DNA from 3 places in the Pseudoalteromonas sp. SWXJ133 genome. Region 3 is predicted to be linked to each of the others. Evidence: predicted binding sites of a transcription regulator. Region 3 holds the regulator's gene; each other region holds the start of a gene.
What was found. The regulator MetJ, encoded in region 3, represses methionine synthesis genes. The targets are predictions, from matches to a motif close to TAGACGTCTAGACGTCTA.
Positions count from the first base shown of each region.

Region 1: a site for MetJ is predicted at 8,823-8,840, ahead of metK (methionine adenosyltransferase). Genes of this name have one in related genera too.
Region 2: a site for MetJ is predicted at 8,335-8,352, ahead of I6F40_RS06420 (homoserine O-succinyltransferase). Genes of this name have one in related genera too.

Region 1 is NZ_JADYXJ010000031.1:41,553-52,711, forward strand. It holds gene trmB (tRNA (guanine(46)-N(7))-methyltransferase TrmB) at 1-451, shown strand, start outside; gene I6F40_RS18070 (bifunctional diguanylate cyclase/phosphodiesterase) at 458-2,341, opposite strand; gene panP (pyridoxal-dependent aspartate 1-decarboxylase PanP) at 2,606-4,231, shown strand; gene serA (phosphoglycerate dehydrogenase) at 4,285-5,514, opposite strand; gene rpiA (ribose-5-phosphate isomerase RpiA) at 5,524-6,177, opposite strand; gene I6F40_RS18090 (5-formyltetrahydrofolate cyclo-ligase) at 6,231-6,827, opposite strand; gene I6F40_RS18095 (hypothetical protein) at 6,846-7,394, opposite strand; gene metK (methionine adenosyltransferase) at 7,570-8,721, opposite strand; gene tkt (transketolase) at 9,026-11,017, shown strand.
Region 2 is NZ_JADYXJ010000006.1:109,266-120,424, reverse strand. It holds gene I6F40_RS06450 (xanthine dehydrogenase family protein molybdopterin-binding subunit) at 1-1,035, opposite strand, end outside; gene I6F40_RS06445 ((2Fe-2S)-binding protein) at 1,032-1,529, opposite strand; gene I6F40_RS06440 (hypothetical protein) at 1,717-2,472, opposite strand; gene I6F40_RS06435 (hypothetical protein) at 2,528-3,394, opposite strand; gene metH (methionine synthase) at 3,620-6,250, opposite strand; gene I6F40_RS06425 (homocysteine S-methyltransferase family protein) at 6,260-7,333, opposite strand; gene I6F40_RS06420 (homoserine O-succinyltransferase) at 7,323-8,270, opposite strand; gene ettA (energy-dependent translational throttle protein EttA) at 8,493-10,166, shown strand; gene I6F40_RS06410 (PilZ domain-containing protein) at 10,323-10,691, shown strand; gene I6F40_RS06405 (histone deacetylase family protein) at 10,745-11,159, shown strand, end outside.
Region 3 is NZ_JADYXJ010000019.1:16,398-27,556, reverse strand. It holds gene I6F40_RS13765 (methyl-accepting chemotaxis protein) at 1-993, shown strand, start outside; gene I6F40_RS13760 (gamma-butyrobetaine hydroxylase-like domain-containing protein) at 1,019-1,393, opposite strand; gene hslU (HslU--HslV peptidase ATPase subunit) at 1,453-2,781, opposite strand; gene hslV (ATP-dependent protease subunit HslV) at 2,793-3,311, opposite strand; gene I6F40_RS13745 (SPOR domain-containing protein) at 3,391-3,918, opposite strand; gene priA (primosomal protein N') at 3,939-6,125, opposite strand; gene rpmE (50S ribosomal protein L31) at 6,356-6,571, shown strand; gene I6F40_RS13730 (malic enzyme-like NAD(P)-binding protein) at 7,259-8,500, shown strand; gene metJ (met regulon transcriptional regulator MetJ) at 8,583-8,903, opposite strand; gene metB (cystathionine gamma-synthase) at 9,193-10,440, shown strand; gene metL (bifunctional aspartate kinase/homoserine dehydrogenase II) at 10,446-11,159, shown strand, end outside.

The DNA.
Region 1 (11,159 bases), on a different contig from region 3:
TAAGCGCCACCCTGATGCACTTATAATTGGTATTGATAAATCGTCGCACCGATTAGATAAGCACGATGTTGAATATAAGCAAACCGACAGTGGTCAGTACATCTTAGTGCAAGCAGACTTAAATGACTTTTGGCGTTTAGCGGTAGCTGCTAATTGGCAACCTACGCACCATTATTTGTTGTATCCAAACCCGTGGCCTAAGTCTAAGCATATTCGTAGACGCTGGCATGGCGCGGCTATTTTTCCATTTATCGTTAAGTTAGGTGGAAAATTAGAAGTGCGCAGCAATTGGGATATTTACGTTAAGGAGTTTGCTCGGGCGCTTGAATTAACAGGCAACCCTTGCGATGTAACGCTTTATGAGTCAGACGATGCCATTACGCCTTTTGAGCGTAAATACTGGGCCAGTGGCCAGCAAAGCCACCGACTCGTTATTAACTTACCTCGCTAAAGTAAGTTAAAGTGCTAATTCTTCTTCTATAACCGTACTAACATGTGGCACTGGGTGGGCAAAGTAGTTGCCTTGCATTAGTGTCACATTTGCTTTTTTAAGTGCGGTTACGATGGTTACATTTTCTACCGACTCCGCCATTAATTGCAAGCCCAGCTGATTAGCAAAACTGGCTATGTGCTCAATAAACACGTAAATATCTTTGTCATTCACTATTTGCTTTATTAGTGCGCCATCTAGCTTAATACCGTCCACTTCAAGCTTAAGTACGTTTGATATATTTGAGTATCCACTACCAAAGTTATCAATAATAACCTTAACGCCTTTCGTTTTAACCATACCAATAAATGCTTTTACCTCAGAAAAGTTAGCAATTGCCTGGGTTTCTAAAAGCTCTAACGTGATATTCCCAGGGTGCGGGTAACGCTTAAGTTCGTACGCAATAAACTCGCTTAAATTAGGGTCGAGCATATCTTGTGCTGTTATATTTAAGCTCCAGCAAATATCGGTTTTTCTAAAGCGGCTAACACATTGTGAAAATAGAGTACGGGTAAGTATGCCGTCCATTCTTGAGCGGGTAACAACATTTAAAAATGCATCAGGTTTTAATACTTCCCCTCGCGCCGTTACCATTCGAGCTAAGCATTCATATTGAACGACATTATTGGTATTTATATCAATAATGGGTTGAAAGTAAGGCACTATACGGTTGTTATCAAACGCTTCACGCACCTCTTTAGCCATTTCAACATTGTATTGATATTGCGTTTTTACATCGTGTAGCGCTTTTGAGTAGTTAACTACGCTATGCCTACCTTGTTTAGCTTGCAGTGCCGCTATATGAGCGTTTTCAAGTAGTAGCGATTTATTGCCACTGGCAATACCTGCACATAGGGTTATGTAAATAAAAGGGTCAGTTAACACTGGGGTATTAAAGTTATATGTTTTTACGAGATCGGTAAATTCGTCATTGCTCATTTCTTTAGGCGCGAGTAATACTATTTTATTTGTTGCTAGTCTGTATATATGGCAATGCGCAGAGCTTCTGAGTTTAAAGTGAATAAGTAAGTTTTTCATTACTTTATCACCCACTTCCGTGCCGTAAAAACTGTTTATATCTTCTATTTCATTAACCCAAATAACGGCTAATTGCATGTGATGGGCATTACTTTTTTTAATAAAGTACTCAAGTGCAATATGATTTGAAAAACCAGTACTTGAGTCAGTTGCTAAAGAGCGCTTTAGTAAATAAATATATATGGCGGCAACAAGTATTGCGATAAAAAAGAAGAAGCTAGCCATTGCAGCAGCTTTTGATACGCTTTCTTTAAGTTTCTCGTTTAAATTGTAAATAGTTATATCGGCACCCGTTAAATAGGTATTGCCGTTAATAGGGTCAACGTAAGGAATAAAAATAGTTTTAAAGTGACCCCACTGATCGCTCGATATTTCAAATACAGGCTCTGTTGAATAAAAAGCACTTAGGTTGGTATCGGTGGCTTCAGGATAGAGATCTAAAAATTGAGTTACTTTGCCGTTATTTTGATCGTCTTGCGTGTAACTTGATGCACTAAAAAGAACCTTGCCGTCTTTTAAAATCATTGAATACACATAAGCAATATCAAGTGCTTGAGCAAACTCAGATAGTTGTTTACTTTTATTTTGATAGTAAGAAAAACTTATGTTGTCGCCTTGATTAACCGCACTTAAGTAATTTTCACCTAAAATATGTTTAACGCTGGTGGCTGCATTAAGTAAGCGATTATCAACCGACTGCATTATTTCAGCACGTGTGGTTTGGTAAGTGTAGTAAACGTAGGTAAGCAAGCTTATTAAAAACAAGCTAAAGCCTGCCACTATCCAACTAGCTTTGACTCTTCCTTCTGACATATGTGTCCCTTTTTTGTTATCAAATTTATTATACCCAAAATAAGTAAATGCCCAATAAATAATTAGGTTTGGAAGAGTTTTAATTAAATTATCATTTTTTTGTCATCGCTTTGATTGCTTTTATAGGTTTAAACGAGACATTTTAGTTATATTGCAGTAAAGTTAGCGCAATTTTTAAAGAAACACGATTGCTCTAAATGTCTTAATAAGTAGGCGTTTTTGATGGGTAAGCGCGTGTTTTAGCTACACACACTAGGTATTGAGATGGATCAAAAGCGTTGTGCCGTCGCCTCTAAAGAAAGCCTTAAGCGTATATTTACTGTACCTGAAGCGCCAGACTCAACTTTAAGCAAAATCGAGCTTGAAATTTCGAGTAATTTAGCAGGTTTTCTAAACGAAAATATAGCGGCAATTGAAAAACCATTACATGAAATCGAAAAAGATTTTCAGTCGGCAGTGATCCCAGAGGATCCAACGTTTGTATCTGCTTATGCCCAAGACATAATGGAGCAACTTGTTGCACATTCTGTGCATACAGCTGCGCCTAGCTTTATTGGTCACATGACCTCTGCCTTACCGCATTTCTTATTACCGCTGTCAAAATTGATGGTAGGGCTAAATCAAAATCTAGTAAAAATAGAAACGTCTAAAGCGTTTACGCCTCTTGAGCGTCAAGTGCTTGGAATGATGCATCATTTAGCTTATGGGCAAGAAGATTCATTTTATTCTAAATGGATGCACAGTGCTAAAACCTCATTAGGTGCATTTTGCTCTGGTGGAACGGTCGCTAATATTACTGCGCTTTGGATTGCTCGAAACCGCTTATTAAAACCCGATGGCGATTTTAGAGGTATCGGCGCACAAGGCCTAATTGCCGGTATGCTGCATTACGGCTATAAAGGTTTAGCAGTATTAATATCAGAGCGCGGACATTACTCATTAGGTAAATCGGTTGATTTACTCGGTATTGGCCGCGATAACTTAATTGGTATTAAAACCTGCGAAAATAATAAAGTTGATGTAGGAGCTATGCGCGAAAAAGCACGTGAGCTTGAATCGCAAGGCATTAAAGTAATGGCGATTATTGGGGTAGCGGGTACAACCGAAACCGGTAATATTGACCCACTTGATGAAATGGCCGACTTAGCACAAGACATTAACTGCCATTTTCATGTAGATGCTGCATGGGGAGGAGCGACCCTTTTATCGAACACGCATCGCCCTTTACTTAAAGGGATTGAGCGAGCAGATTCAATTACCATCGATGCACATAAACAAATGTATGTACCAATGGGAGCGGGCTTAGTTTTATTTAAAGATCCCGCTGCAACTGATGCAATAGAGCATCACGCTGAGTACATATTACGTAAAGGTTCAAAAGACTTAGGTAGCCACACGCTTGAAGGCAGCCGACCTGGTATGGCAATGTTAGTACATGCTTGCTTACGTGTTATTGGTCGTAAAGGTTACGAAATGCTGATTGATCGAAGTATCAAAAAAGCACATTACTTTGCTGATTTAATTAAAGCTGATGAAGATTTTGAGCTTATTTCAGAACCTGAATTGTGCTTATTAACGTATCGTTATGTACCTAAGCAAATTAAACAAGCAATAGCCGATGCAGATGCTGCAACTCGGTTAGATATTTTTGCCTCTCTGAATCGTTTTACTGCCAGTATGCAAAAACGTCAGCGAGAGTCAGGTCGCTCATTTGTATCACGTACTCGTTTAACGCCTTCTAAATACGACAATCAACCTACAGTTGTATTTAGAGTGGTACTTGCAAACCCGCTTACCTCAGGTGCTATTTTAAAAGAGATATTAGCTGAGCAAAAAGAGTTGGCTGCAACAGATCCGGTATTCAAAAAATACTTAAGAAAGTATATGTAATCTAAATACAAAAAAGGGTCCATAAGGACCCTTCTTAATATCAAAAGTACTTATTAATGCAAAATACGTGCTCTAATTGTACCCTCAACAGCGCTTAGTTCTTTAAGTGCTACTTCAGATTGATCTGTATCTACATCAATAACTACATAACCAATAGATGCGTCTGTTTGTAGGTATTGAGCAGCAATGTTAATACCGTGCTGTGCAAACGCTTGGTTAATTTGCGTTAGTACACCAGGGCGGTTGTGGTGCACGTGTAATAAACGGCTACGATTAGCAAGCTCAGGCAGCGATACTTCAGGGAAGTTAACGGCAGTAATAGTTGAGCCATTATCTGAGTATTTAGCCAGTTTACCCGCTACTTCAATACCAATGTTTTCTTGTGCTTCTTGTGTAGAACCACCAATGTGCGGCGTTAAAATAACATTGTCGAATTGGCGCAGTGGCGATACAAATTCTTCATCGTTAGATTTTGGCTCAGTAGGGAACACATCGATTGCTGCACCACTTAGTTTTTTCTCTGTTAGTGCTTCTGCAAGTGCATCAATATCAACTACGGTACCGCGTGAAGCGTTGATCAAAATAGATCCCTGCTTCATAACAGCAAGTTCTGCTGTGCCAATTAGGTTTTTAGTTTGCGGTGTTTCTGGTACGTGTAAGCTAATAATATCAGAGCGTTGTAATAACTGAGTTAGGTTATGCACTTGTTTTGCATTACCAAGAGATAGCTTATCTTCGATATCGTAATATTCTACGTTCATACCAATGTTTTCAGCCATAATGCCTAGCTGAGTACCAATGTGACCGTAACCAATAATACCTAACGTTTTACCACGTGCTTCAAACGAACCATTTGCTGTTTTTAACCAGCCACCACGATGAGCCGCTGCATTACGCTCTGGAATACCGCGTAATAAAAGTAGGATTTCACCAAGTACAAGTTCAGCAACTGAACGAGTATTAGAAAATGGTGCGTTAAATACAGCAATACCGCGTTCGCGTGCTGCATCTAAATCAACTTGGTTTGTACCAATACAAAAACACCCAACAGCAACTAGCTTGTCAGCTGAGTCTAATACGGCTTGGTTAATATGAGTACGAGAACGAAGTCCTACAAAGTGAACATCTTTAATGCGCTCTTTTAATTCGTCCTCAGGTAAGGATGTTTTAACGTAGTCGATATTGCTGTAACCGTTACGTTTTAGCGTTTCAACAGCGCTTTGGTGAACACCTTCAAGCAAGAGAATTTTAATTTTGTCTTTTGCTAACGATACCTTACTCATAACCTCATCCTATTTAATTTGTGGCCCATTTTTAGTACCGATAATCACTTTATCAGCACCACGCATCGCAAATAGGCCGTTGGTAACTACGCCAACAATTGAATTTATTTGTGCTTCAAGTTGTTTAGCATTGGTAATTTTTAAGTTAAATACATCTAATATAACGTTACCGTTATCGGTAACTACGCCTTGGCGATAAACAGGGTCACCACCAAGCTTTAATAATTCTCGTGCAACATAGCTGCGAGCCATTGGAATAACTTCTACCGGAAGCGGGAAGTCGCCTAATGTTTTTACTAATTTGGTGTCATCTACAATGCACACAAATTGTTTAGCTACAGCGGCTACTATTTTTTCGCGAGTAAGGGCTGCACCGCCACCTTTAATCATTTCGTTTTGATCGTTTATTTCGTCAGCGCCGTCAACGTATACATCTAAAGCAGCAACGTTATTAAGCTCAAATACTTCAATACCTAACGCTTGTAGGCGTGCGGTTGAGGCTTCTGAGCTTGATACAGCGCCTACAATAGTGTCCTTTACTGAGCCAAGGACATCAATAAAGTGATTAACAGTAGAGCCTGTACCCACACCTACAATAGTGTTTTCTTTTACAAACTCGAGTGCTGCCCAAGCAGCTGCTTTTTTTAATTCATCTTGTGTCATTGCTTTGTGCTCATGTATGTCAGAAATATGCGGTTAGTAATCAAATTTAATTGTTACCAACAGTATGTTTTATCTGGGGTGATAATGGTTTTAAGTGGTACATCCCACGACTCGATTGGTAGGGCCTCAACTTTTTGGCATTCATGTGCAAGGCCAATTAGTTGTGGTTTTTGCCAATTTTGTTCATGTAAACGCGCCAATGTCCGGTCGTAAAACCCACCTCCCATTCCTAGGCGATTACCTTGTTTATCAAATGCAACTAATGGCATAAGGAGGTAATCAAGCACTGGTAATGGGCATATTTGAGAGCAGTTCAGCTTAGGCTCCAAGATACCATAGCGATTTGCTCTCATGGGTGAGTTTTTCTCATAGCGCTGAAATAGTAAATTAGCGCCATTGAATGGGTGTATTATAGGTAGGTAAACGGTATGGTTTAAACTCCATAATTCTTTAATTAACAATGAAGTGTCTAGCTCCCCATCGTTACTTAAGTAAATGGCAATATGCTTTGAATTCGTTGTTTTTTCGCTTTTTAAATGTTGAATAAAATTCATTTTTAGCGATTGCGCAGCAATTATTTGCTGATTATTTGACAAGTTTTTACGGGTGTTACGAATTTTTGCTCTTATTTTTGCGCGTTTATTGCTCATTAAATTAATTAACCATTCTTAAAAAGAGAATAAATCGGGAAAAATTAAAAAAACAGCCAGTACGACTAGCAAAATTGTGGCAGTTGCAATCAATGAATATAAAAGTAAGTTACTGCGTTTTTTAGGAGGCGCTAAATCATCATCTAGCATTAGATCGTCACCTTGCCATTCGTCAATACTTTCGTCTGGTGCTTTTAATTGAGCTTCAGGAAGGCGTTGCTCTAACTCGTCTAACTTTTCTTCAAGGCGAATTAAGCTGCTAGTGATGTAATCGAGTGCATCAAAAATACGTTCATCACGTTGATTGTTATTTGCAGCAGGGTTTGAGCCATTTTGAATGATGTTTGAAACAGCTTGAAGCTTACTTTTAATACCTAAGCTTGCTAGTAACTTAGCCTGTTTTAACGCTTTGTCTTTATCGCTTGGTGCAAACAGTGGCTTACCTTTAAAAAAAAGAGCTACTTTTTCATCTGACGTTTTTAATTTTACAGCTAAATTTGTACATGCTGTTTTTATGTCAACGTTATCGGCAAGTCCTGCAAATATAACGCGAAAGTTATCGGCCATTCAACTATCCCTAAAGCTTTTATAATGAAATGAGTATATACCTAAAGTACAAAAGAATTCGAGGTTGATTTAATAGTTATTTTGTAGACGCTCTACAAACAATATAACTCATAAGTTTTAGATGCAAAAACGGCCCTTAAAAGGGCCGTTTTTAATTTACTACAACAATTTTGGCTTAAAGACCGGCGGCTGCGCGAAGTGCGTCTGCTTTATCTGTACGTTCCCAAGGGAATTCGTCACGACCAAAGTGGCCGTAAGCCGCTGTAGGAAGGTAGATAGGGCGTTCTAAATCAAGCATTTGAATTAAGCCGTAAGGGCGCAGGTCAAAATGTTCACGAATAAGCTCGATTAAACGGCTTTCTTCTAGCTTGCTTGTACCAAACGTTTCAACGCTGATAGAAGTAGGCTCTGCAACACCAATTGCGTAAGAAACTTGTAGCTCACACTTGTCAGCAAGACCAGCAGCAACAATGTTTTTAGCAACGTAACGTGCAGCGTATGCTGCTGAACGGTCAACTTTTGATGGATCTTTACCAGAGAAAGCACCACCACCGTGACGAGCCATACCACCGTATGTATCTACAATGATTTTACGACCAGTTAAACCACAGTCACCCATTGGTCCGCCAATAACAAAGCGACCTGTTGGGTTAATGAAAAACTTAGTTGCACTTGTAATAAGTTCTGCAGGAAGTACCGGCTTGATGATTGTTTCCATCACAGCTTCTACTAAATCTTTTTGCGAAATGTCTTCGCTGTGCTGAGTAGAAAGTACAACAGCATCAATACCTACTGGCTTACCGTTTTCGTATGCAAAAGTAACTTGAGATTTTGCATCTGGACGTAACCAGTTAAGCTCGCCGCTTTTGCGTACTTGCGCTTGGCGCTGTACTAAACGGTGTGAGTAAGTAATTGGGGCAGGCATTAGTACTTCTGTTTCGTTACATGCGTAACCAAACATTAAGCCTTGGTCGCCAGCGCCTTGCTCTTCTGGGCTAGTACGGTCAACACCTTGGTTAATGTCAGGAGACTGTTTACCAATAGTGTTTAAAATTGCACATGAATCGGCATCAAAGCCCATGTCTGAATTTGTGTAGCCAATGTCACGAATTGTTTTACGTGTAATTTCTTCGATATCAACCCATGCGCTAGTAGTGATTTCACCACCAACCATAACCATACCGGTTTTTACGTAAGTTTCGCATGCAACACGGGCATGAGAGTCTTGCTCTAGGATAGCATCAAGTACCGCATCAGAGATTTGATCGGCGATTTTATCCGGATGACCTTCAGAAACTGATTCAGAAGTAAATAAATGTTTTGCCATTGTAATTCTGCTCACAAATATTGCGCTTCACAAACGTCGGTATTAGCGCTAAAAAATTAAGGGACGTATTTTATCGAAAACAAAACACCTTGCATAGTGTTTTTACGCCTAGACGTCTAAATAAAATTACTAATAACTTTTTGGTCTTAAAAAATATTCATAATGCCTCACTTTTATAGGGTTTTTAATTGCACACAGCCCCCACAATAAGTAAGAATGGTCGGTATAAACGAACCCAAGTTACTTGGGTGCATAAACAAACACATAAATACCCGCGCAAATACACATAAAGGTAGGAGAATTCATGCCATCTCGCAAAGAACTTGCAAATGCTATTCGCGTCTTGTCAATGGACGCAGTACAAAAGGCCAAATCTGGTCACCCTGGAGCCCCTATGGGCATGGCTGATATCGCAGAAGTATTATGGCGCGATTATCTAAAACATAACCCAACGAATCCAGAGTGGGCTGACCGTGACAGATTTATTCTTTCAAACGGCCACGGTTCAATGCTTATCTATTCTCTATTGCACCTAAGTGGTTACGACTTACCACTGGACGAAATTAAAAACTTCCGTCAAATGCACTCTAAAACTCCAGGTCACCCAGAATACGGCTATGCACCAGGAATCGAAACTACTACGGGTCCATTAGGTCAAGGGATCACAAATGCCGTAGGTATGGCAATTGCTGAAAAAGCGCTAGCTGCACAGTTTAACCGTGAAGGTCACGATATTGTTGATCACTTTACCTATGCATTTATGGGCGATGGCTGCCTTATGGAAGGTATTTCTCATGAAGCAGGTTCACTTGCAGGCACATTAGGTCTGGGTAAACTTGTTGCATTTTGGGATGACAACGGCATTTCAATCGATGGCGAAGTAGAAGGTTGGTTTACAGATGATACACCAGCTCGCTTTAAAGCATACGGTTGGCATGTAATTAGTGGTGTTGATGGCCACGACAGCGATGCTGTAAGTGCTGCAATTGCAGAAGCAAAAAGCGTTACCGATAAACCTTCACTAATTTGTTGTAAAACAATTATTGGTTACGGCTCACCTAATAAATCTGGTAGCCACGATTGTCACGGTGCACCACTAGGTGATGACGAAATTAAAGCGTCTCGCGAATTCTTAGGTTGGACTGGCGATGCGTTCGAAATTCCTGATGATATTTACGCACAGTGGGATGGCAAAGAAAAAGGTCAACAGCTTGAATCAAGCTGGGACGAAAAATTTGCAGCATACGCAAAAGCATACCCAGAGCTTGCAGCTGAATATAAGCGTCGTATTAATAACGAACTGCCTGGCGATTGGGCTGAAAAATCTCAAGCGTACATTGAGCAATTACAAGCAAACCCTGCAAACCCAGCGTCTCGTAAAGCATCGCAAAATGCATTAAACGCATTTGGTCCGTTATTACCAGAGTTTATGGGTGGTTCAGCCGATTTAGCAGGCTCAAACTTAACAATTTGGGATGGCTCTAAAGGTTTAACACGCGATGATGCAAGCGGTAACTACATTTACTACGGTGTACGTGAGTTTGGTATGTCGGCAATTATGAATGGTATTGCGCTTCATAAAGGCTTTATTCCTTACGGTGCTACGTTCTTAATGTTTGTTGAATATGCAAAAAATGCTGTACGTATGGCTGCATTAATGAAGCAACCAAGCATTTTTGTATACACGCACGATTCAATTGGTTTAGGTGAAGATGGTCCAACTCACCAACCAGTAGAGCAAATTGCAAGCATGCGTTTAACGCCTAACTTATACAACTGGCGTCCATGTGACCAAGTTGAGTCGGCAATTGCATGGCAACAAGCTATTGAGCGTAAAGACGGGCCTACATCGCTTATCTTTACTCGCCAAGGTCTTGAGCAACAAGCGCGTGACGCACAGCAATTAAGTGACGTTAAAAAGGGTGGTTACATCCTTAGCTGTGACGGCAACCCAGAGATCATTTTCATTGCAACTGGCTCTGAAGTGCAACTAGCACAAGATTCAGCAACTGAGCTACGCAGCCAAGGTAAAAAGGTACGTGTTGTATCTATGCCATGTACTGATGCCTTTGAAGATCAAAGCGCAGCATACAAAGAAAGCGTATTACCGGCATCTGTTTCACGCCGCGTAGCAGTAGAAGCAGGTATTGCTGACTACTGGTACAAGTACGTAGGCCTAAACGGCGCAGTAGTAGGTATGACTACCTTTGGTGAGTCAGCACCTGCAGGCGAGCTGTTTGAGCACTTTGGTTTTACAGTGGCAAACATTGTAAGCAAAGCAAACGAGCTTTTTTAATCGCTTTGATTAAATAAAGTAAGTAATTGAAAAACCCGCACATGTTGCTAATGCAGATCGTTTAAGCTAATTGAACGATCTTTCAAAGGGCTCATAATAGGCTACAACAGAAGTTGTGGCCTATTTTTATGTCTGAATTTAT
Region 2 (11,159 bases), on a different contig from region 3:
ATAATCAGCTACCAATTTATTGCTCGATTTAGCCAACACGCCCATGGCATCGCCTTTATCACGTATGTTTGCCTGTGGTGTTTGTACTGTTTTTAGTAATGACTTTTTAAATTCTTCTGAATTGTAATCGCCATTTTTGCCATCATCCCACACCACTTCTAATGCTTTACGCCCTTGCCATGCAGTCCATGTGTTTTTAGCTATAATCGCAATGCCACCTTTTGGCTGAAACTGCGGTGCGCCTTTTGGTGCAGGTATTTCAATAACATCTATAACGCCGTTTATCGCTTTTGTAGCACTGGCATCAAACGACTTAACAACACCGCCTACTACCGGCGGGCGTTCAATTATAGCCACCAGCGCTTGTGGTTCGCGTACATCGGCTGCAAATATAGCTTTGCCTGTTACTAAATCGGCTAAATCTATGTGCGCCATGCCGGTATTAATGTAGCGCCATTCTTTGCGTGTTTTAAGTGTTAGTTTGTCAGCTTCTGGTGGCGTTATTGTAAATGCTAAGTCAATTAAATCTTTATAAGTAAGCGATTTACCTGAGCTGTGAGTAACAACGTGCTGTACTGCGGTACATGTTTCTGGTTTTACACCCCAATGCTTAGCAGCAGCATGCTGCATCATGTAACGCACACTTGCGCCCATTTCACGCAGGCGCTGCATGTTATAGCGAATACTGCGCGAGCCATCGGTATTTTGATCGCCGTATTTAGGATCGCCCTTACCCTGAATAACAATAACCTTATCCCACGCGGCTTCCATTTCATCGGCAACTATTTGTGCAATCGCGGTGCGAATTTGCTGACCCATTTCAGAGCGATGGCACGTTATTTCAACCATGCCGTCTGGGCGCAGTGCAATAAATAAGTTTGCGCGTTTTGCCAGCTCAGATGGCTGCTCTAACACACCAGCAATCGCTCTTGGCGCACTGCCTACAAAATAAGTACCGAGTACTAACGCACCTATTGCACTGGTTTTTAAAAACTTACGGCGGTTTAAATCAAAATATTTATTATCTTGGTTCATACTTCTTCCCCTTGTTCATTTGGGTCAAAATACTGAACACTCGCCATTGTTTTAGCAGCTGATTTAATTGCTTTATGAATACGCGGGTATGTACCACAACGGCAAATATTTCCCGACATATTACTTACTATTTCATCGTCGGTAGGGGTTGGGTTTGCAGCTAATAAGCTTGCAGCTTGCATCATTTGGCCGCATTGGCAAAAACCACACTGCGGTACTTTATGCTCAACCCATGCTTGTTGCACTGGATGGTCGCCCTGCTCGCTTAACCCCTCAATTGTAGTAATTGAAAGACCCGCTACTGCCGCTACAGGTAATACACACGAGCGCTGAGCTACCCCATCAATATGCACGGTACACGCACCACACTGCGCCATGCCACAGCCAAATTTAGGCCCAGTTAAATTCAATTCGTCTCGGAGATACCATAATACTGGCGTTGACGGATCGCCAGAAAACTCATGTTTATTACCATTAATGGTAAGCGTGATCATACTAAACTCCTTGGCAAAGCGCTTTACAGGAGGGTTCCTTGTTGCGCGAGAACTATTTTTAATTACTTACTATTTTATACTTACTACTTTTAGCCTACCACTTAGATCTGTTTTATAAAAATACTAATTATTAGAACGTTTTACTGTTAAAAACAGATCTACATTATCAAGCATACTAAAACATACATTAATGAGTGCTTATAACATCTTCAAATAGTAATCGCTCATCGTCTTTATAAACTTCAAGCCAACCTGGTGGTGATGTATCGCAGCCAATAATGGTTACTTGTAGCACATAACTATAACGACCATTTTTAAACGTATAGTGATGATTCCCGCCGCTGCCCTCAAATGTAATATCGCCATTTAGTAAAACCATATCAGGCTTGTCACTTGGCTTTTTATTAATACCCCACACTGCATAACGGTAATTTCCATCGCCTAAATCATCAACACGAATATGGTAGTTAGCCGTTTTCCAATCGAGTACTGGTTTTTCAAAAGTATTGATACTTGCGTGCAAGGATTGCTTACCTTGTTCAATTAAGCTTTTTGCAAGTGTCTGCTCTTTAGTATTTTGTGTATTTACAGCAATAATTTTACCTTCGGTATCAACCCACATAACGCCGCCCTTTAGCATAATGCCGCGCCAACCTACTTTATCCCAATCAGTATCAATGTTTGAACTGGCAATAACTGCCACTAGCTCATCATTAAAAACTTCATCAAAGCGGTTAATAAACTCAGCCTCATCTTTAATGTCAGGTATGGGGTATCGTCGTTTTAGCGGGTAGCGAATAAGTGCAGCAATTGCAGGTTTATCGTGATCTGCAAAGGCAGCAATAACAGGTAAAACGAACTCGTGATATTTTTGCTCAAGAGCAAATGTGCTAGATGTAAAAAGTAGAGATAGGCACAGTAGGATGTGGTTTAGATGTTTCATTTATAGTCCTTCAATTTGGGCTTTTATTATATTTCTAATACTTTGACCTAAAATCTTAGAACATACCTTTCTGCTGAGGCGCTTCTTTATGATCTGTAACTTTCGTAATGAGTTTTTCGATCTTCAAACCTTGCGGTGTTTTGGTCTGAATTATTTCCATTTCAACTATTAATAGATCCCCTTTACCAAACCGCTCTCCTTTATCTACAGTCTCAATAAATTCTCTATCAGTAATCTCTGCATAGAAACTGGATTGTCCATCAAATAATTTCCACTTATTTCCATCTTTAAAGGATGGTGATTCAATAGTTAAACCTGTTGTAATTGTATTTTTTGAAATTGGTAAATCGAAATCTAGAGGTTTAAAAAATTCAGCATCATTAGCCGAAGCTTTAGTTTGGATGTCAAACTTTGAAGATTTTAACTTTACTTCGCTTAACCCTTTGAGCAAAGGCTCTCTAATAAATGTATCCAATGAATTAGCAGCTTTTGGGTCAGAAAGAACATTTAGCGTTTGAATATGAAATACTTGAGTATGACCATTAGAGTTTTCAATATTAACTGTATTCGCGTTACTATCTGGTGTGCACTGCTTCGGTTGATTGCCAGCTAAATGAATACACAACTTAATTGAGTCAGTAGCCAGAGTAATAAGGTCTTTGGGGGAGCTAGTGCAAAATAGTGCTCCAGAGGATAAACCTACAACCTGAAGTAAAAAATCAATATCAAATGATTGTCCTCTAAAACCTGATACATCCATACATAGCGATGCATCTTTACCATAAGCTTCTGTTGTAATAACGTTCATAAATTCATCTAATGCCAAAATATAGCGAGCAACATCTTTCGCTTTTAGTTGCCCTTTTTCAACTGCTGCACCGTAATATTCAAGAGATAGCTGATCTTCCGTAATTGTCTGCATTATAATTCCTTAGTTAGAGTAACTAAAACTTAGTATCCTTTATGCTTAGTCCAAAACTAATACATAGACTACATGTTCAATCCATTTAATAGTCACATCTAATACCTATTATGTAAACAACTGAGTTATCGATATTTATTGTCATAACAAATATAAAGATACAAAATAAAAACGAGCCAAATTAGGCTCGTTTTTTGTTTTAACGGATAGTTGACAGCTGTTCTATTACTCCGGATCATACCCCAAATTAGGCGATAGCCAACGTTCAGCCTCTTCAAGCGCCATATTGGTTCGTTTGGCGTAGTCTTCAACTTGATCGCGTTGTACTGCGGCTACTGCGTAGTATTTAGCCTCAGGGTGTGAGAAATACCAACCTGAAACAGCAGCACCTGGCCACATGGCGTACGAACTAGTTAGCTGCATACCAATGCGTTTTTCGGTATCGAGCAACTGCCAAATTTTCTTTTTCTCGGTGTGCTCTGGGCACGCGGGATAACCTGGCGCTGGGCGAATACCTTGGTAGTTTTCGCGTATTAGCTCATCGTTTGCTAGGTTTTCGTCTGGTGCAAAACCCCAATACTCTTTACGTACTTTTTCGTGTAGGTATTCGGCAAACGCTTCGGCGAGTCTGTCGGCAACCGCTTTAATCATTATTTTGTTGTAATCGTCTTGCTGTGCGTCAAACGCATTCGCTAAGTCGTCTTCTTCTAAACCGCCCGTTACTGCAAACGCACCAAAATAGTCTGGTGTGCCTTTGGGTGCTATGTAGTCGGCTAGGCAGTAATTAGCAAAGTCGGTTTTTTCGGTTTGCTGACGTAAATGGCATGAGGTCGTTAATAGCTCTTTGCGTGTTTCGTCGGTGTATATTTCTATGTCGTCCCCTACGCGGTTTGCTGGGAATAAACCAATTACGCCAAGTGGTTGCAAACTGCCTGCTTTTTCAAGGTCGTCTAACATGTCGTTAGCGTCTTTAAATAAGCTTTGCGCTTGCTCGCCTACTACTTCGTCGGTCATTATGCGCGGGTATTTACCAGCGATTGACCACGTCATAAAGTATGGCGTCCAATCTATGTATTTACGCAAAGTAGCAATTGATACGTTTTTAAACTCGATCACGCCGAGCTTTTTAGGCACTGGTGGCGTGTAGTTATCCCAATCAAGCTTTGCTGCATTATCGCGTGCGCGCTGGATTGTAACAGGCTTAGAGCGAGGTTTTTTACGTGCTTGCTGCTCGCGTACTTTTACATATTCAGCTTGGGTTTTTTCTAAAAAACCAGACTTATGCTCTTTTGATAATAAATTAGATACTACACCTACCGCACGGCTTGCATTACTTACATACACTACGCCTTTGTCATATTGCGGCTCAATTTTTACTGCGGTGTGCGCTTTAGAAGTAGTAGCACCACCAATTAGTAGCGGCAGTTCAAAACCACGGCGTTTCATTTCTTTTGCTACGTGTACCATTTCGTCAAGCGATGGGGTAATTAAGCCCGATAATCCAATAATATCGGCTTTTTCGTCGATTGCGGTTTGCAGTATTTTATCAGCCGGTACCATTACACCTAAGTCAATTACTTCATAGTTATTACATTGCAGTACAACACCCACAATATTTTTACCTATGTCGTGTACATCACCTTTTACGGTCGCCATTACTATTTTACCGTTAGTTGAGCCTTCTTCTTTTTCAAGCTCAATGTATGGGTCTAGGTAGGCTACGGCTCGCTTCATTACGCGCGCCGATTTAACAACTTGTGGTAAAAACATTTTACCTGCGCCAAATAAATCACCTACCACGTTCATGCCGTCCATTAACGGCCCTTCAATTACGTGGATAGGTTTAGCTGCTGCGGCGCGGCATTCTTCGGTATCTTCATCTATGAATGTAGTAATGCCTTTTACAAGCGCATGCTCAAGGCGTTTTGCAACAGGCCATGTGCGCCACTCTAAATCTTCTACTCGCTCGGCTTGCGCCATACCTGAGTATTTTGGTGCAAGCTCTACTAAACGCTCGCCTGCGCCTGAGTCGGTGTTAAGTATTACGTCGGTAACGGCTTTACGTAGTTCTTCTGGTATATCATCGTAAACGGCTAGTTGCCCCGCATTTACAATACCCATGTCCATACCAGCTTGAATAGCGTGATATAAAAACACCGAGTGAATGGCTTCACGTACGGGGTTATTACCCCTAAACGAAAACGATACATTTGATACACCGCCCGACACTTTACAGTGCGGCAAATTTTGTTTAATGCGGCGTGTGCCTTCAATAAATTCTACGGCGTAGTTATCGTGCTCTTCAATACCGGTGGCTACGGCAAATATATTAGGGTCGAATATAATATCTTCTGGCGCAAAGCCAATATCTTCTACCAATATTTTATAACTGCGCGCACATATTGCGAACTTACGGTCTGCCGTGTCGGCTTGTCCGTCGGTATCAAATGCCATTACAACAGCGGCTGCACCAAAGCGTTTTATTATTTTAGCTTGGCGAATAAACGGCTCTTCGCCCTCTTTTAACGATATTGAGTTAACAATTGCCTTGCCTTGAATACACTTTAAGCCTGCTTCTATTACTTCCCATTTTGAGGAGTCGACCATAATTGGTACGCGAGAAATATCAGGCTCTGAGGCTATTAAGTTTAAAAACTTAACCATGGCGGCTTTTGAGTCCAGCATGGCTTCGTCCATGTTTATATCAATAACCTGTGCGCCGTTTTCTACTTGTTCGCGTGCCACTGTTAGCGCGGCTTCAAAGTCTTCTTCCATGATTAAACGTTTAAACATGGCAGAACCCGTTACATTGGTACGTTCGCCGACATTAGTAAATACTGCTATTTGTTTGGTCATGCTGGCTCCTTAATTTAAGTTACAGGCTTCAAGGCCTGATAAACGCATGCGTACTTCAAGCTCCGGTAGTTGGCGTGGTTTAACGCCCGCTAAACCTTTTGCAAAAGCGCGAATATGCGCAGGCGTGGTGCCACAGCATCCGCCTACTATATTAATAAAGCCCGATTTACCCCAATCGATAATTTCAGTTGCCATATCGCCCGCTTCTAAGTCGTATTCACCAAACTCATTTGGTAAGCCTGCATTAGGGTGTACCGATGTAAAGGTTTCGCACACGCGCGATAACTCTTCTACATACTGGCGCAGTAAATCAGGACCAAGCGCACAGTTTAGACCAATTGAAATAGGCTTAATATGGCGAATAGAATTATAAAATGCTTCGGTTGTTTGCCCCGAAAGCGTACGGCCAGAGGCGTCGGTAATAGTCCCCGAAATCATAACTGGTAATTTACGCCCTGCTTGCTCAAAGGCTTCTTCTACGCCAAACGAGGCGGCTTTTGCATTAAGGGTATCGAATATAGTTTCGATTAGTATTAAATCGGCGCCGCCTTCCATTAATGCAAGTGTTGATTCAATATACGCAGTAACCAGCTTATCAAAGGTGACATTTCGGTAACCCGGATCGTTTACGTCTGGCGAAATTGAACACGTTTTAGATGTCGGCCCTAAAACACCGGCTACGTAACGCGGTTTTTCTGGCGTTTTAGCCGTAAATTCATCACAAATGGCGCGTGCTAATTTAGCCGACTCTAGATTTATTTCACGACTTAGGCTTGCCATGTCGTAATCTTCCATCGAAATAGTGGTCGAGTTAAACGTATTGGTTTCGATAATATCGGCGCCCGCTGATAAAAAACCACGATGAATATCAGTGATTAAATCGGGCTTGGTTAGGCTTAATAAATCGTTATTGCCTTTAATTAATACATGCCAGTCTTTAAAACGCTCTCCGCGATAGTCTTCTTCTTCTAGCTTATGATCTTGGATCATGGTGCCCATAGCGCCATCTAAAATTAAAATGCGTTCTTTTAATGCGGCGCTTATTTCGGCTTGCTTATTATTTGTAGGAGCGTTATTCGGCATAGTTGTTAGTCCTCACGTCTTGGCTAACTAAATTAATATCATACGGTGTGGTTTGGTACACGTAGTAATTTAACCAGTTCGAAAAAAGTAAAAAAGCATGGCTTTGCCACGTTTTTGAAGGTTGTTTGGTTGCATCGTCATCCGGAAAGTAATTTTCGGGTTTTGGTGCATTAGGGCTTTTTTTACAATCGCGCTCGTATTCTGCTTTTAGCGAGTCGGCGTCGTACTCTGGGTGGCCGGTTATAAACACTTGGCTACCCGATTTATTTTTAAGTAAGTAAGCCCCTACTCGCTCAGAACCAGCCAGTACAACTAGCTCATCACAAGCGTTTATTTTATTTATATCAATGTGGCCGTAGCGTGAGTGCGGTACCAAAAAGGTGTCGTCGAATCCGCGAGTCAGTGCGCCGTGATCAAAGTAACATTGGTGGGTAAATACGCCACACAGTTTGTCGTCTTTTAAATCGCGCTTTAAATTGTAACGGTGATATAACGCTGCATGTGCTGCCCAACACGAAAATAACGTAGAGGTAACGTGTTGCTCAGCCCAATCAATAATGACTTTTAGCTCATCCCAATACGCTACATCGTCGTATTCTAAATGCGCAAGTGGCGCGCCAGTTACTATTAATGCATCGTAATTGTTGTCTTTAACCTCAGAAAAATAACGATAAAAGGTATCAAGGTGCTCTTCTGAATTACTGCTACTGCGGTGGGTGTCGAGCCGCAGTAGTTCTACGTTTACTTGCAAAGGCGAGTTGGCAAGCAAGCGAATAAACTGTACTTCGGTTTCTACTTTATTAGGCATTAAGTTTAAAATAGCCAAACGCATTGGGCGTATTTCTTGCGTTTTTGCACGTGTTTTTGGCATTACAAATACGTTTTCTTGACGTAAACGTGCAATTGCCGGCAACTCGTCTTTTACTGTAATTGGCATACTTTACTCCTGCTCATAAAAACCGAAGCTTAATTATGAACTGAAAGTAAAAAATATCAACCTCTAGATGTATAGATGTCTAAATGAAATTTATTCATGATTTTATACTTTACTTACAAGCATGCTTTAGTGCTTTAAAACCCGCCATTCGTTGACTGTTTCACCTGTCAGCCACTACAATACAACATTGAAATTTTTATTATTATTTGAAGGCTTTCCTCCATGGTTTTACCTGATAAATTTATATTCTCGATGAGTCGAGTATCTAAGGTTGTGCCACCTAAGCGCACTATCTTAAAAGATATTTCGTTACACTTTTTTCCTGGCGCTAAAATTGGTGTGCTTGGTTTAAACGGTTCTGGTAAATCTACGTTGCTACGTATTATGGCCGGTGTTGACCAAGATTTTGAAGGTGATGCACATCCTCAGCCTGGTACAAAAATTGGTTATTTACCGCAAGAGCCTGTTTTAGACGAAAGCAAAACAGTTCGTGAAATTGTTGAAGAAGCTGTTGGCGAAGTAAAACATGCACTTAAACGTCTTGATGAAGTGTATAACGAATACGCCATGGAAGACGCTGACTTTGACGCACTTGCAAAAGAGCAAGGCGAGCTTGAAGCTGTTATCCAGGCGCACGATGGTCACAACATTGATAACGTTTTAGAACGTGCTGCTGATGCACTTCGCCTACCAGAATGGGATGCTAAAATTGAGCACCTTTCAGGTGGTGAGCGTCGTCGTGTTGCTATATGTCGATTATTGCTTGAAAAACCAGACATGCTTATTCTCGATGAACCAACTAACCACTTGGATGCTGAGTCGGTTGCATGGTTAGAGCGCTTTTTACACGATTACGAAGGCACTGTTGTGGCGGTAACGCATGACCGTTACTTCCTTGATAATGTAGCTGGTTGGATATTGGAGCTTGACCGTGGTGAAGGTATTCCATGGGAAGGTAACTACTCTTCTTGGCTTGAACAAAAAGATGCGCGCTTACAGCAAGAACAAAAATCTGAAAAAGCACGTCAAAAATCAATTGCGCAAGAACTTGAATGGGTTCGTTCAAATCCTAAAGGTCGTCAAGCTAAGTCAAAAGCACGTATGGCTCAGTTTACTGAAATGCAGCAGTCTGATTACCAAAAACGTAACGAAACTAACGAGATGTTTATTCCACCTGGCCCGCGTTTAGGCGACCAAGTGCTTGAAGTAACTAACCTTCGTAAGAGTTTTGGCGATCGCGTTTTAATTGACGATTTAAGCTTTAGCATGCCAAAAGGTGCCATTGTGGGCATTATTGGTGCTAATGGCGCGGGTAAATCAACGCTGTTTAAAATGATCAGTGGTGAGCAAAAGCAAGACAGCGGTAGCATTACCGTTGGCGAAAGCGTACACCTTGCTACTGTTGATCAGTTCCGCGATGGTATGGACGAAAGCAAAACTGTTTTCCAAGAAATATCAGACGGTCAAGACATACTAAAAATTGGTAACTTTGAGTTCCAAAGCCGTGCGTATGTAAGTCGCTTTAACTTTAAAGGTAACGATCAGCAAAAGTTTGTTAAAGACCTATCAGGTGGTGAGCGTAACCGTTTACACCTTGCTAAGTTATTAAAAGCTGGCGGCAATGTGTTACTACTCGATGAGCCAACCAATGACTTGGACGTTGAAACACTACGTGCACTAGAGAACGCTATTTTAGAGTTCCCTGGTTGTGTAATGTGTATCTCGCATGACCGTTGGTTCCTTGACCGTATTGCTACGCACATTTTAGATTACCGCGACGAAGGTCAAATTAACTTCTTTGATGGTAACTATACTGAATACGAAGAGTGGCTTAAAAAGACACTAGGTGCAGCAGCAACTGAACCTAAACGTATTAAGTACAAAAAAATTGGTTAATATTTACTGTAGCTAATTTATTACAGTAAAACTAAGCCCTGCATTTATGCGGGGCTTTTTTATGCCACCAGCATTACAGGAGCATATCCTGCTAGCATGTAGAGAATTACCCGCTATGCTTAATTTATTATAAAAATAGTAAGGCTAAATTAGGTTATGCAAAATCGTCGTCAGTTTTCTCGTGTTTTATTTTCAACCGATGCACAAGTGATTTTTAATGATCACCAATACCCATGTAAATTACTTGATGTATCTTTGCATGGCGCATTAATCACTAAATGTGATGCTTTTATAAGTAACACTAATTCTAATGCAATACTGCGTTTTATACTTCCTCAAAGCGAAATAGAAATAAAAATGGAGGTTGTAGTGTGCCATATAGAAGCCGATCATATTGGTTTAAAATGCCACCATATTGATATAGACAGCATTACTTATTTAAAGCGTTTAATAGAGCTAAACTTAGCTGATGACGAACTATTACATCGCGAACTCGCTATGTTGATTCACGACACACAAGAATAGACTCATTTGGATTAGTTGATTACCATAGTGCAAACTTTTTAACTTGTGCAAACATGACTTTAAATCCACGTTTACCTTTGGTGTATCACCCTAACTACTCGTTTAATTTCGATCCAAAGCATCGTTTTGCAATGAGTAAGTTTGCACATTTATATCAGCATGTAGCAGAGCTGGGCTTGATTGGCGATAACCTGGTTGAGCCAATATTAGGCACGCCAGAGCCACTTGAGCTAATACACTGCGAAAATTACATACACGATTTGTGGAATAACCGCTTAGATGAAAAAGCAATGCGTCGCATTGGCCTACCTTGGTCAAAAGAGCTTATGGCACGTACCTTTACAGCTCCTCAAGGTACGTTACAAACAGCTCGTTTAGCACTTAAACATGGTATAGCGTGCCACTTAGCCGGTGGTACACACCATGCGCATACCGATTTTGGCTCAGGCTACTGCATGGTTAACGATT
Region 3 (11,159 bases):
TCTATAATTATTCCAATTGAGCGCGTTTATCACACCATCAATAATATTCGCCGCAGTAATGATTTAAGGATCACGATCGAAGAAACAGGTAAAGATGAAATTACCATTATGAGTGCTGATTTTAACAGCTTAATTGGTGATTTTAATAACTTAATCAACGAAGTGAATGGCGCATTAAGTACGTTAAACATTGCAACAGAACATTTATCAAGAAGTACTACCGAAACAAGCTCTGGCATGCAAGAGCAATTAGAAGAGGCTGATATGGTTGCAACTGCAGCGACTGAAATGCAAGCAACTATCCAAGACATTTCACAAAATACAGAAGCAGCAGCAAAAAAAGCAGAATCTACTAATATAAGCGCGCAGCAAGGTCGTGCTGAAGTCGAAAACACAATTAAGCATATTAGAGGGTTATCGGACTCGTTAGATAATGCATCAACTGTTGTATCTCAGCTTGAGAAAGACGGTGAAACGATCGGATCTGTGCTTGATGTTATTCGCTCAATTGCAGATCAGACTAACTTACTCGCACTAAACGCAGCAATTGAAGCCGCTAGAGCTGGTGAGTATGGCAGAGGCTTTGCAGTTGTTGCTGATGAAGTGCGAACGCTTGCACAGCGCACACAGGAGTCAACAAGTGAAATTGAAAGTATAATAAATACACTACAACAGCGAACTCAGGAAGTTGTCAGTATTATGCTTGATTGTCGAACGCAAGGCGATGAAAGTGCATCACAGGCTACGAAAACTGGGGCGTTACTGGGTTCAATTACAGATGATGTAAAAACTATCATGGAAATGAGTACGCAAATTGCCGTAGCAATTGAGCAGCAAAGCCAAGTTGCTTCAGAGGTGAATAAAAACGTTGTTCGGATCCGTGATATTGCACAAACGGCATCAGGGAATGCTGAAAGTAATGCACAAACAAGCGTAGAAGTATCAGAGCAGGCGCGTGTTTTATTTACTGCTATCGATAAGTTTAAAGTGTAATACTGCTAAAAGTGACCAATAAAGTTTAAGGGATGAACTTTATTGGTACACTGTCTTTGCTTTGCTCGTGCTCAGCTACGCGTGCTGAATATTTATCGCTTAATGTTTCTTGCTGCGCTTGTAGTTTTTCAAAGTAACTCCAACTGAACAGTCCACTATTGTGACCATCATCGAAATCTAAACGCAGTGCATAATGCCCAACAGGAACTATGTTTTTTATACCGACTGATTGCTTATTTAAAACCAGTTTCATAGGGCCAGAGCCATGACCTTGTACTTCAGCAGAGGGGGAGTGAACGCGTAAAAATTCACAGCTAAATACTGCTTGGCTATCGTCGTCAAAGTAAACATCTAGGTTTTTACTCACTCTGTGGTAATGCACTTTTGTTACGTGTTTCATTTTTTATCTCATTAAAAAGCCCCCATGCGGAGGCTTTTAGTATAACGTTTATATTCGTTTTATAGAATAAAGCGACTTAAGTCTTCATCTTCAACAAGCGCACCTAGATGTTTCTCAACATAAGCGGCGTCTATGACAAGCGATGAACCTGCGTTTTCAGAAGCATCGTATGAAATTTCTTCCATCAATCTTTCCATCACAGTATGTAAGCGACGAGCACCGATGTTTTCGGTTTTCTCGTTAACTTGCCACGCAGCCTTAGCAATACGCTCAATAGCATCATCACTAAACTCAATCGTTACTTGCTCAGTTTTAAGGAGCTCTCGTTGTTGCTCAGTAAGCGATGCATGCGGCTCTGTAAGAATACGTTTAAAGTCATCAGCAGTTAGTGGTTCAAGTTCTACTCGAATCGGTAAACGACCTTGTAGCTCAGGGATCATGTCTGATGGTTTAGACATTTGGAACGCACCAGAGGCAATAAATAACATGTGGTCTGTTTTAACCATACCGTGTTTAGTGTTTACTGTTGAGCCTTCGATTAGCGGTAGTAAGTCGCGCTGAACACCTTCTCGGCTCACATCAGGGCCTGAAGAATCACCACGTTTACAAATTTTGTCTATTTCATCAATAAACACAATACCGTTTTGCTCTACTGCAAAAATAGCTTGTTCTTTTAGCTCTTCAGGGTTTACTAATTTAGCGGCTTCTTCTTCCGTTAATAGTTTGAAGGCTTCTTTGATTTTTAACTTACGTTTAGTGCGTTTATCGCCGCCCATATTTTGAAACATGCTTTGTAACTGGTTGGTCATATCTTCCATACCAGGAGGCGCCATAATTTCTACGTTTGATTGAGCTTGCGCTAAGTCAATCTCAATTTCTTTATCATCTAATTGGCCTTCACGTAATTTTTTACGAAATGCTTGGCGAGTAGATGAAGTATCGTCGCGTTGGCTTTCGCCATATTGATCTTTAGCAGGGGGTAAAAGTGCATCTAAAATACGCTCTTCTGCTGCTTCTTCGGCGCGATGTTTAAACTTTTTAGTTTGTTGCTCGCGAGTCATTTTAATTGAAACATCAACGAGGTCACGTATGATTGTATCTACTTCTTTACCAACATAACCAACTTCAGTGAACTTAGTCGCTTCTACTTTAATGAACGGTGCGTTAGCTAGTTTTGCTAAACGGCGGGCAATTTCTGTTTTACCTACGCCTGTTGGACCAATCATTAATATATTTTTTGGGGTTACTTCACTGCGTAAATCTTCATTTAATTGCATGCGGCGCCAGCGATTACGAAGCGCAATAGCGACTGCTTTTTTAGCTTTAGCCTGACCTATAATATGCTGATCTAGCTCGTGAACAATTTCTCTTGGGGTCATATCAGACATAATAGTTCCTATTATAATTCTTCGATTGTTTGGAAGTTATTAGTAAATACGCAGATGTTGCCTGCAATAGTTAAGCTTTTCTCTACTATTTCACGAGCGCTTAAATCTGTATTTTCTAAAAGGGCGGTTGCAGCTGATTGCGCAAAGTTACCACCACTACCAATTGCAATTAAATCGTTTTCTGGCTGAACTACATCACCATTACCGGTAATAATTAAAGAGGCTGTTTCGTCTGCTACGGCTAGCAGCGCTTCGAGTTTTCGAAGTGCACGGTCACTTCGCCAATCTTTAGCCATTTCTACAGCGGCTTTAGTTAGGTTACCTTGGTGCATTTCTAATTTGCTTTCAAAACGTTCGAAAAGAGTGAAGGCATCAGCAGTACCGCCGGCAAAACCAGCGATTACTTTGCCATTATAAAGACGTCGAACTTTGCGGGCGTTGCCCTTCATTACGGTGTTACCAAGTGAAACTTGGCCATCGCCGCCAATTACAACTTTGTCGCCGCGGCGAACACTTACGATTGTAGTCATGTTATTCCTCATCATCGAGCTGCAGAGGCAACTCGTAAAAAACGATTATGATGAGGTTATATGGGTGAATGGTTTATTTTCAAGTCCAGCCCCAAATTCCGCAGCCGACTATTTTTACACGTTTAAGTTTGTTTTTATCGCTTTCGGCTTGGCGTTTGGTTTTATAAGGGCCTAAACGTACTTTATACCAAGTACCATTGCTGCCTTCAGCCTGTTTTATCTCAGAAATGAGCCCTGCAAATGCGATTTTAGCTTTTAACGATTCAGCTTGTGCATGAGTTCTGAACGAACCGCATTGCATAACATAAGGACCTTTTTGCTCAAGTTCTTTTACTTCAACTTGAATCTCGTGGTTTCTAATTTCTTTAATAAATTCCGGTGTACGTGGAATAACAACTTCTACTTTTGCGGGTGCAGTGGGGTTAGCTTGTTTTTCGACAAGTTTTGGATCGGCATTACTTTTTATAAACCATAGTGTGTAGGCAAAACCGCCTACAAGTAAGATGGCTATAACGGCTAAAAGAATAGGAAATGGTTTTTTAGCGGGTGCGTTTTTTTTACTGTTTCTGCCTGCAGGCTTTTTATTAATATAATCGTGCTGTGCCATGGTGTTATTTTGGCCTTAACCTAAATCATGTCTATAGGGTCTACGTCTAAGCTCCAGCGTACTTTTTGTGCAAGTTTACTGGTACTTAAATAATCAACCATTTGCGCAAGGTACCGATGTAATATGCGACGATCTTGCGCTTGAATATGCAATTGAAAACGATACATACCTGCGACTCTTTCAAGTGGGGCAGGGATCGGACCGAGCAATTGTATACCAGATACCCCATTCACAGGAACCAAATCCGTCAAAAAATCGACTACTAGTTTAATACTATGTCCTTGTGCACGCACAATGGCCATATTTGTAATGGGCGGTAAGTCAGCATCATCGCGCTCACTCAGTGCAAAGCGGGCAAAGTCTTGGTAACCATTATTAACTAAGTCTTGCAAAAGAGGGTGTTCTGGAAAGTGTGTTTGTAATAACACTTGACCAGGCTCTCCTGAACGTCCAGCACGCCCCGCTACTTGGGTGACTAATTGCGCTAAATGTTCTGTTGCTCTAAAGTCGCATGAGTATAAGCCGCTATCTACATCTAAAATTATAACAAGGCTCACATCTGCAAAGTGATGGCCTTTGGCAAGCATTTGTGTGCCCACTAAAATGCGTGCGCCCCCTAGGTTTATTTCATCAAGTGCTTTTTCAAGGCTACCTTTACGGCGAGTTGAATCGCGGTCTATACGAGTAACGGGTGTATCAGGGAACTCGGTCGATAAAAACTCTTCAATTTGCTCTGTGCCTTTACCGTTAGGAAATATTTGCGTACTTCCACAGTCAGGGCATTGGTGAGGGACAGGGTACTGGTCGCCACAGTGATGACAGATCATTTGCCCAATCGCTTTATGAAATGTAGCGCTGGTACTGCATCGTTTACACTCGCTCAACCAACCGCACTCATGGCAAATAAGGGTGGGTGAGAAACCTCGGCGATTTAAAAATACCATAACTTGTTTACCGCGATTTAAGTGCTGACGCATAGTAGCAAGGCTTGCATGTGCAATACCTGCTTGGTCGGGCTGACCTTTCATATCGAGTAACTTAAACTGGTTGTCAGTCGCTGTTTGTGCACGCTCGGTTAAACTTAATAGCTGGTATTTGTTATTAATTGCTTTGTGTAGTGTTTCAAGCGCGGGTGTGGCGCTGCCTAATATAAGCGGAATTTTATGCTGAAAAGCTCTGTAAGCGGCTAAATCACGAGCATGGTAACGAAGGGTATCTTGCTGTTTAAATGACGAGTCGTGTTCTTCATCAACAACAATCATACCGAGTTTTAAAAATGGCAGAAAAATACTCGAACGTGTGCCAATAACTATCGCACAACTGCCTTTTTCGCAAAAACGCCATGTTTGTAAACGTTCGTTGTCGGTAAGTGCTGAGTGCCAAAGCATAATGGGTGTATCAGGAAAGCGGCGGCGAAAACGGTTTACGGTTTGTGGTGTTAGGCCGATTTCGGGCACGAGTACGAGGGCTTGCTCGCCACGTTTGAGTACTTCTTCTAGGCACTGTAAATACACTTCGGTTTTACCGCTGCCCGTTACGCCTTCTAATAAGAAGCAGCTAAAGCCAGTACTTTGATTTATAGCTGTGCAAGCAACCGCTTGTTCTTTATTAAGCACTGGTTTACTACCAACGGTTGGAGCAACACTTTGCCATTGGTTATCGTGCTCAATAGTTTGTGTTATGAGTTCTTTATCTATTAGGCTATCTATTGTTTTTTTACTAAAGCCCAGTGCTTTTAACTCAGTTAATGATGACTTACCTGATTGCGATAACTGCTTTAATAGGTTGAGCTGTGTTTTAGCTTTTAATGACGGTACTTTTGCACCTTTTTCTGTCAGGGCAACCATATTAATACTGGTTTTATCAGGCGATTCACCTTGGCGAAGTGCGCTAGGTAGCGCTATATGAATAGTTTCGCCTAATGGATAGCAATAATAGCGGGCAGTAAAGCTAAGGAGTTCTAAATGCTGGGCACTTAAAATAGGGGCGTCGTCTATTACCTCTATAATATTTTTAATTTTATTTAAAGGGATGTCGGTACTGCTTTTAATACCCAAAACAACCGCTACTTTTTTTTGATTACCAAAAGGTACCAAAACCCGTATGCCAGGTAGTAAAGGAGTTGATAAGCCACTGAGCTGTTCTTCTATTTTATAATCAAAGGTGCGTGGAAGCGGAACTTTAATAGCAACTTCAACAAAACTCATAACAACTCAACCCGTAAAATTAATGCTGTAATGTACTAAAAATAACGCTAAAAACCTACTAGCAATAGCGCTTGAGACAGAGATTGTTCACTTTTTTGGCAAAAATATAAATAAATACTTGTGTGGGGGGAGGTTGTTGGATAAAATCCGCCACCAACAAATTTGTTTTAACGACGTATGGTGCCAAACTCCGGGTTTGGAGAGCGATGCGGCCTTAACTAGAGGTTCCTATGAAAGAAGGTATTCACCCTAAGTACGAAGTAATTTCTGCAACATGTTCATGTGGAAATAAATTCGAAACTAGCTCAACTCTTTGTAAAGACATTCACTTAGACGTATGTTCTGCGTGTCACCCGTTTTACACTGGTAAGCAAAAAGTTTTAGACACTGGCGGACGTGTTGATCGCTTCAACAAGCGCTTCGGTGCACTTGCCAGCAAGAAGTAATTATTGCTGTTTAGTTAAAAAAAGCACCTTAGGGTGCTTTTTTTGTGTCTAAAATTTGTTATTTATTATCTTAAACCAACCTACATAAATCTTTGAGCAATTTAACGAATTAAATTGCACTATAACGTCGTTAAAAATTTTTATTTAGAACAACTAGATACAAAAATTTTTGCCTAGTTCTAGCGTAATTTTCTTAACGTTAAATAGACCCCATATATAAGCAGATTGGTATTATTTCGTTGATTTTAACTATCCCCTCCTTTTGCATAACTATTTCCTATTCTTATTCTGAGTATGCATAATCCTTTACAGACAAATCGATAGATATTCTCTATATTTTAAATAGTACAATTTTTAACTAGGTTGATAAAAGTAGCTAACGTGGGCTTATCTGTTTTTAAAGTAGGGTAGTAGGCTGTTATTCTAAGTTTATGCTGTTACTTTAAGTATACATTTTATAAGATTTTGATAGGTATAAAAGCACCTTAAAACTTACTTTTTAGGTGAATTTTTATTTATTAAATGTCGATATAATCCTGCAAAGTTACTGAAAAACCTCTTAAAATTAAAGGATATAGCATATAACAGGATAGACCTGATATTGCTTGGAATTTAAAAATAATAAGGGTATCGTACCCCAAGACTCCATCTCTCACTTTAACTTAAATTGCAGGATACAATCGCGTTATGTCTGACTTTCGTGAACAAGCACTACATTACCACTCACATCCCGTACCAGGTAAAATTAGCATTGAGCTTACAAAACCAGCTGAAACGGCTCATGATCTTGCACTTGCGTATAGCCCAGGTGTTGCCGAACCTGTACGTGAAATAGCTGCAGATCCTGCAAATGCTTATAAATATACTGGTAAAGGTAACATGGTTGCGGTTATTACTAATGGTACTGCAATTCTAGGCCTTGGTAATTTAGGTCCTTTAGCGTCTAAGCCTGTAATGGAAGGTAAAGCGTTATTGTTTAAACGTTTTGCAGGGCTTGATTCTATCGATATTGAAGTTAAGCACAAAACAACAGAAGACTTTATTAATACGGTTGCCAATATTGCCGACACATTCGGTGGCATTAACCTTGAAGATATTAAAGCACCAGAGTGTTTTGAAATTGAAAAAGCATTAATAGAGCGTTGTAGCATTCCTGTTTTTCATGACGATCAACACGGTACTGCCATTGTAACGGCTGCTGGTATGTTAAATGCGCTAGAAGTACAAGGTAAGTCAATTGAAGATGCAATTATTGTATGTTTAGGTGCAGGCGCTGCCGCTGTTGCGTGTATGGAGCTGTTAATTAAGTGTGGCGCACTGCGTGAACACATTTATATGCTTGACCGCAAAGGTGTTATTCATACCCGCCGCGATGACTTAAATGAATACAAACAGCTTTTTGCTAATAATACCGATAAGCGTACATTGCAAGATGTAATTGCAGATGCAGATGTATTTGTGGGTGTTTCTGGCCCTAACTTATTAGCGGCTGAAGATTTAAAGCTAATGGCTGCAAAACCAGTTGTGTTTGCATGTTCAAACCCAGATCCTGAGATTGATCCTGCTCTTGCGCACGGCGCACGCAATGATTTAATCATGGCAACAGGGCGCTCTGATTACCCTAACCAAGTTAATAATGTTTTATGTTTCCCGTTTATTTTCCGTGGTGCGCTTGATGTACGTGCAAGCGCTATTAACGATGAAATGAAAATTGCTGCAGTAGATGCTATTCGAAGTATTGCCAAAGAGCCAGTACCTGCAGAAGTTTTAAAAGCCGCTGGTGTAGATAAACTAGAATTTGGTGCGCAGTATATTATTCCAAAACCAATGGATCCACGTTTACTGCCGCGTATAGCAAGAGCTGTTGCACTTGCTGCTATTGAGTCAGGTGTTGCACAAATTGAGCTACCTGAAAACTATATGCAGTAAATCTATATAGTAGAGCTATGCAATAAAATTTAGACATAAAAAAACCTCAGTAATTACTGAGGTTTTTTTATCTTTGTAATATTTATTCTTCGTTTAAAACGGGTACTTCTAGACCCATTTCTTGCATTATTTTTTTAACTTCTTCTGGCACTTTTTCGGCGTTATCTTTACGTAAGTCATCATCATTTGGTAAAGGTTGGCCAGTAAAAGCATGCAAAAATGCCTCACATAGCAATTCACTATTTGTAGCATGGCGAAGGTTATTGATTTGACGACGTGTACGTTCGTCAGTTAATACCTTTAATACATTTAGCGGGATCGAAACGGTGATCTTTTTAACTTGCTCTGATTTTTTACCGTGTTCTGCGTATGGGTGAATATACTCACCATTCCATTTAGCCATAAGATGTATCGTTGCCTCAGATTATTAATTTCTCACACGGTATAAAAAGCGTGTAAATATGCGTGAAATTCTATCGATTTAAAAAAGATAGTCAAATAATAGATACCGATCTATCTTAATAAGCCTATTGTAGGTGTAAAGATAAGCACACTTTTATGAGCTAAAATGTGTTATTCGCAGAGGCCTCTTCTACTTTTAGCCATCTAGAGCTTTAAAATACTTTGACTTATCAAAACGGATAACTTACTCTTTTAGACGTCTAAACATCCAAATTAATCAGGTGACGAATATGAGCGAAAAAAACAAAGCGACCATTGCTGTACGTAACGGCGTTGATGCTGATAAACATCATGGTGCGGTGGTACCGCCAATTTATTTATCGACTACTTATTCGTTTGCCGACTTTGATACTAAGCGTGAGTATGATTATGGTCGTAGCGGTAATCCTAATCGTGATATTTTAGCTGAGACGCTTGCTAAGCTTGAAGGTGGCGCTCGTGGCATAATTTCAGCTACAGGCATGGCTGCCGTGCATTTAGCTACTCAGCTACTTAATAGTGACGATACGTTAGTAATTCCGCATGATTGTTATGGTGGCAGCTATCGTTTATTTACATCTTTACAAAAACGCGGGCTACTAAAGCTCGAAATATTAGATTTAACAAAAGAAGAAAGCCTTCAACAAATTTTAGTAATTAAACCTAAGCTTATTTGGATAGAAACCCCAAGTAACCCAGTACTTCGTTTAACAGATATTAAAGCGGTTACCGATGTGGCTAAGCAATGCGGAGCTTTGGTTGCCGCAGATAACACGTTTTTGTCGCCGGCTTTACAAAACCCTATTAAATTTGGTGTAGATATTGTGGTGCATTCAACCACTAAATACATTAACGGACACTCAGATGTAGTAGGCGGCGCTGTTATTGCCGCAACACAAGAGTTAGGCGATGAGCTTGCTTGGTGGGCTAATAACATTGGTATTACGGGTGCGCCTTTTGATAGCTATTTAACGCTTCGTGGTTTACGTACTTTAAATGTGCGCCTAAGGCAGCATCAAGAAAATGCACTGGCAATAGCTAAGTACCTTGAAAGCTCTGAATATGTAAGCCAAGTTTACTACCCAGGTCTTGAGTCACATCCTCAACATGAGCTGGCTAAAGCACAGCAACTTGGTTTTGGTGGCATGGTTAGTTTTGATATTAAAGGCGATATAAACGACGCTGCGGCATTTTTAACTAGCCTTAAAACGTTTAGTTTAGCTGAGTCATTAGGTGGCGTAGAGAGCTTAATTTGTCACCCTGCAACTATGACGCACGCAGGTATGGAGGCAACAGCACGTTTAGAGGCGGGTGTGGGCGATACGCTTATTCGTATTTCGGTAGGTATTGAAGATATACACGATTTAGTCGCTGATTTTGAACGAGTGTTTGAACTTGTAAAACCAGGGAAAAATAAAAATGTTGGCCGTGTAGGCAAAGGAGCAGGCACTCCTGGTGGTAACGTTAAATTAAGTGCAGCCCGTCCGGCGCTTTGGTGATTAATATGGTCAATTGTGTACATAAATTTGGTGGTTCAAGCTTAAGCTCTAGTGAGCGCTATCAAAGCGTAGCTAAAATAATTATTGGGCATACTCAGACGGGCGACTGTGTTGTGGTGTCTGCTGCAGGTAAAACTACAGATACACTTGTGTCGTTGTGGCAAAGTTATCAGCAGCAAGACACGCAAGCTGTCGCTGATATTTTACTGCAGTTAAATAACCATCAAAGTGATTTAATAGAGCAGCTATTAGAAGCCGATTTAAAACGAAGTGCACTTAAAACACTAAGTATCGAACTTAGCTATATTGCAGAACTTGCTCAAGCTGAGCAGCTAAAAGAGGCTGCATTACTTGCACATGGCGAACTGTGGTCAGCACGTTTACTCGCTACTTATTTACAGCAGCTAAATATTGAGGCATGCGCTCAAGATGCTCGCACTCTTTTTACCTTAAATAATGGTGAATTAATGCATGCACAAAATACGCAGCAATGTGGGCAGTTAATTTTTCCTGATAAAATAAATGTTGTTACTGGGTTTATTGCCGCAGATATCAAAGGCGAGACTGTAACACTTGGCCGAAATGGGAGTGACTACAGTGCAACACTACTTGCAAATTATTGCAATGCTAAGCAAGTATGTATTTGGACTGATACACAGGGGGTGTATAGCACTGATCCTCGCAAGGTACAAAAAGCGATTAAATACGGCAAAATTTGC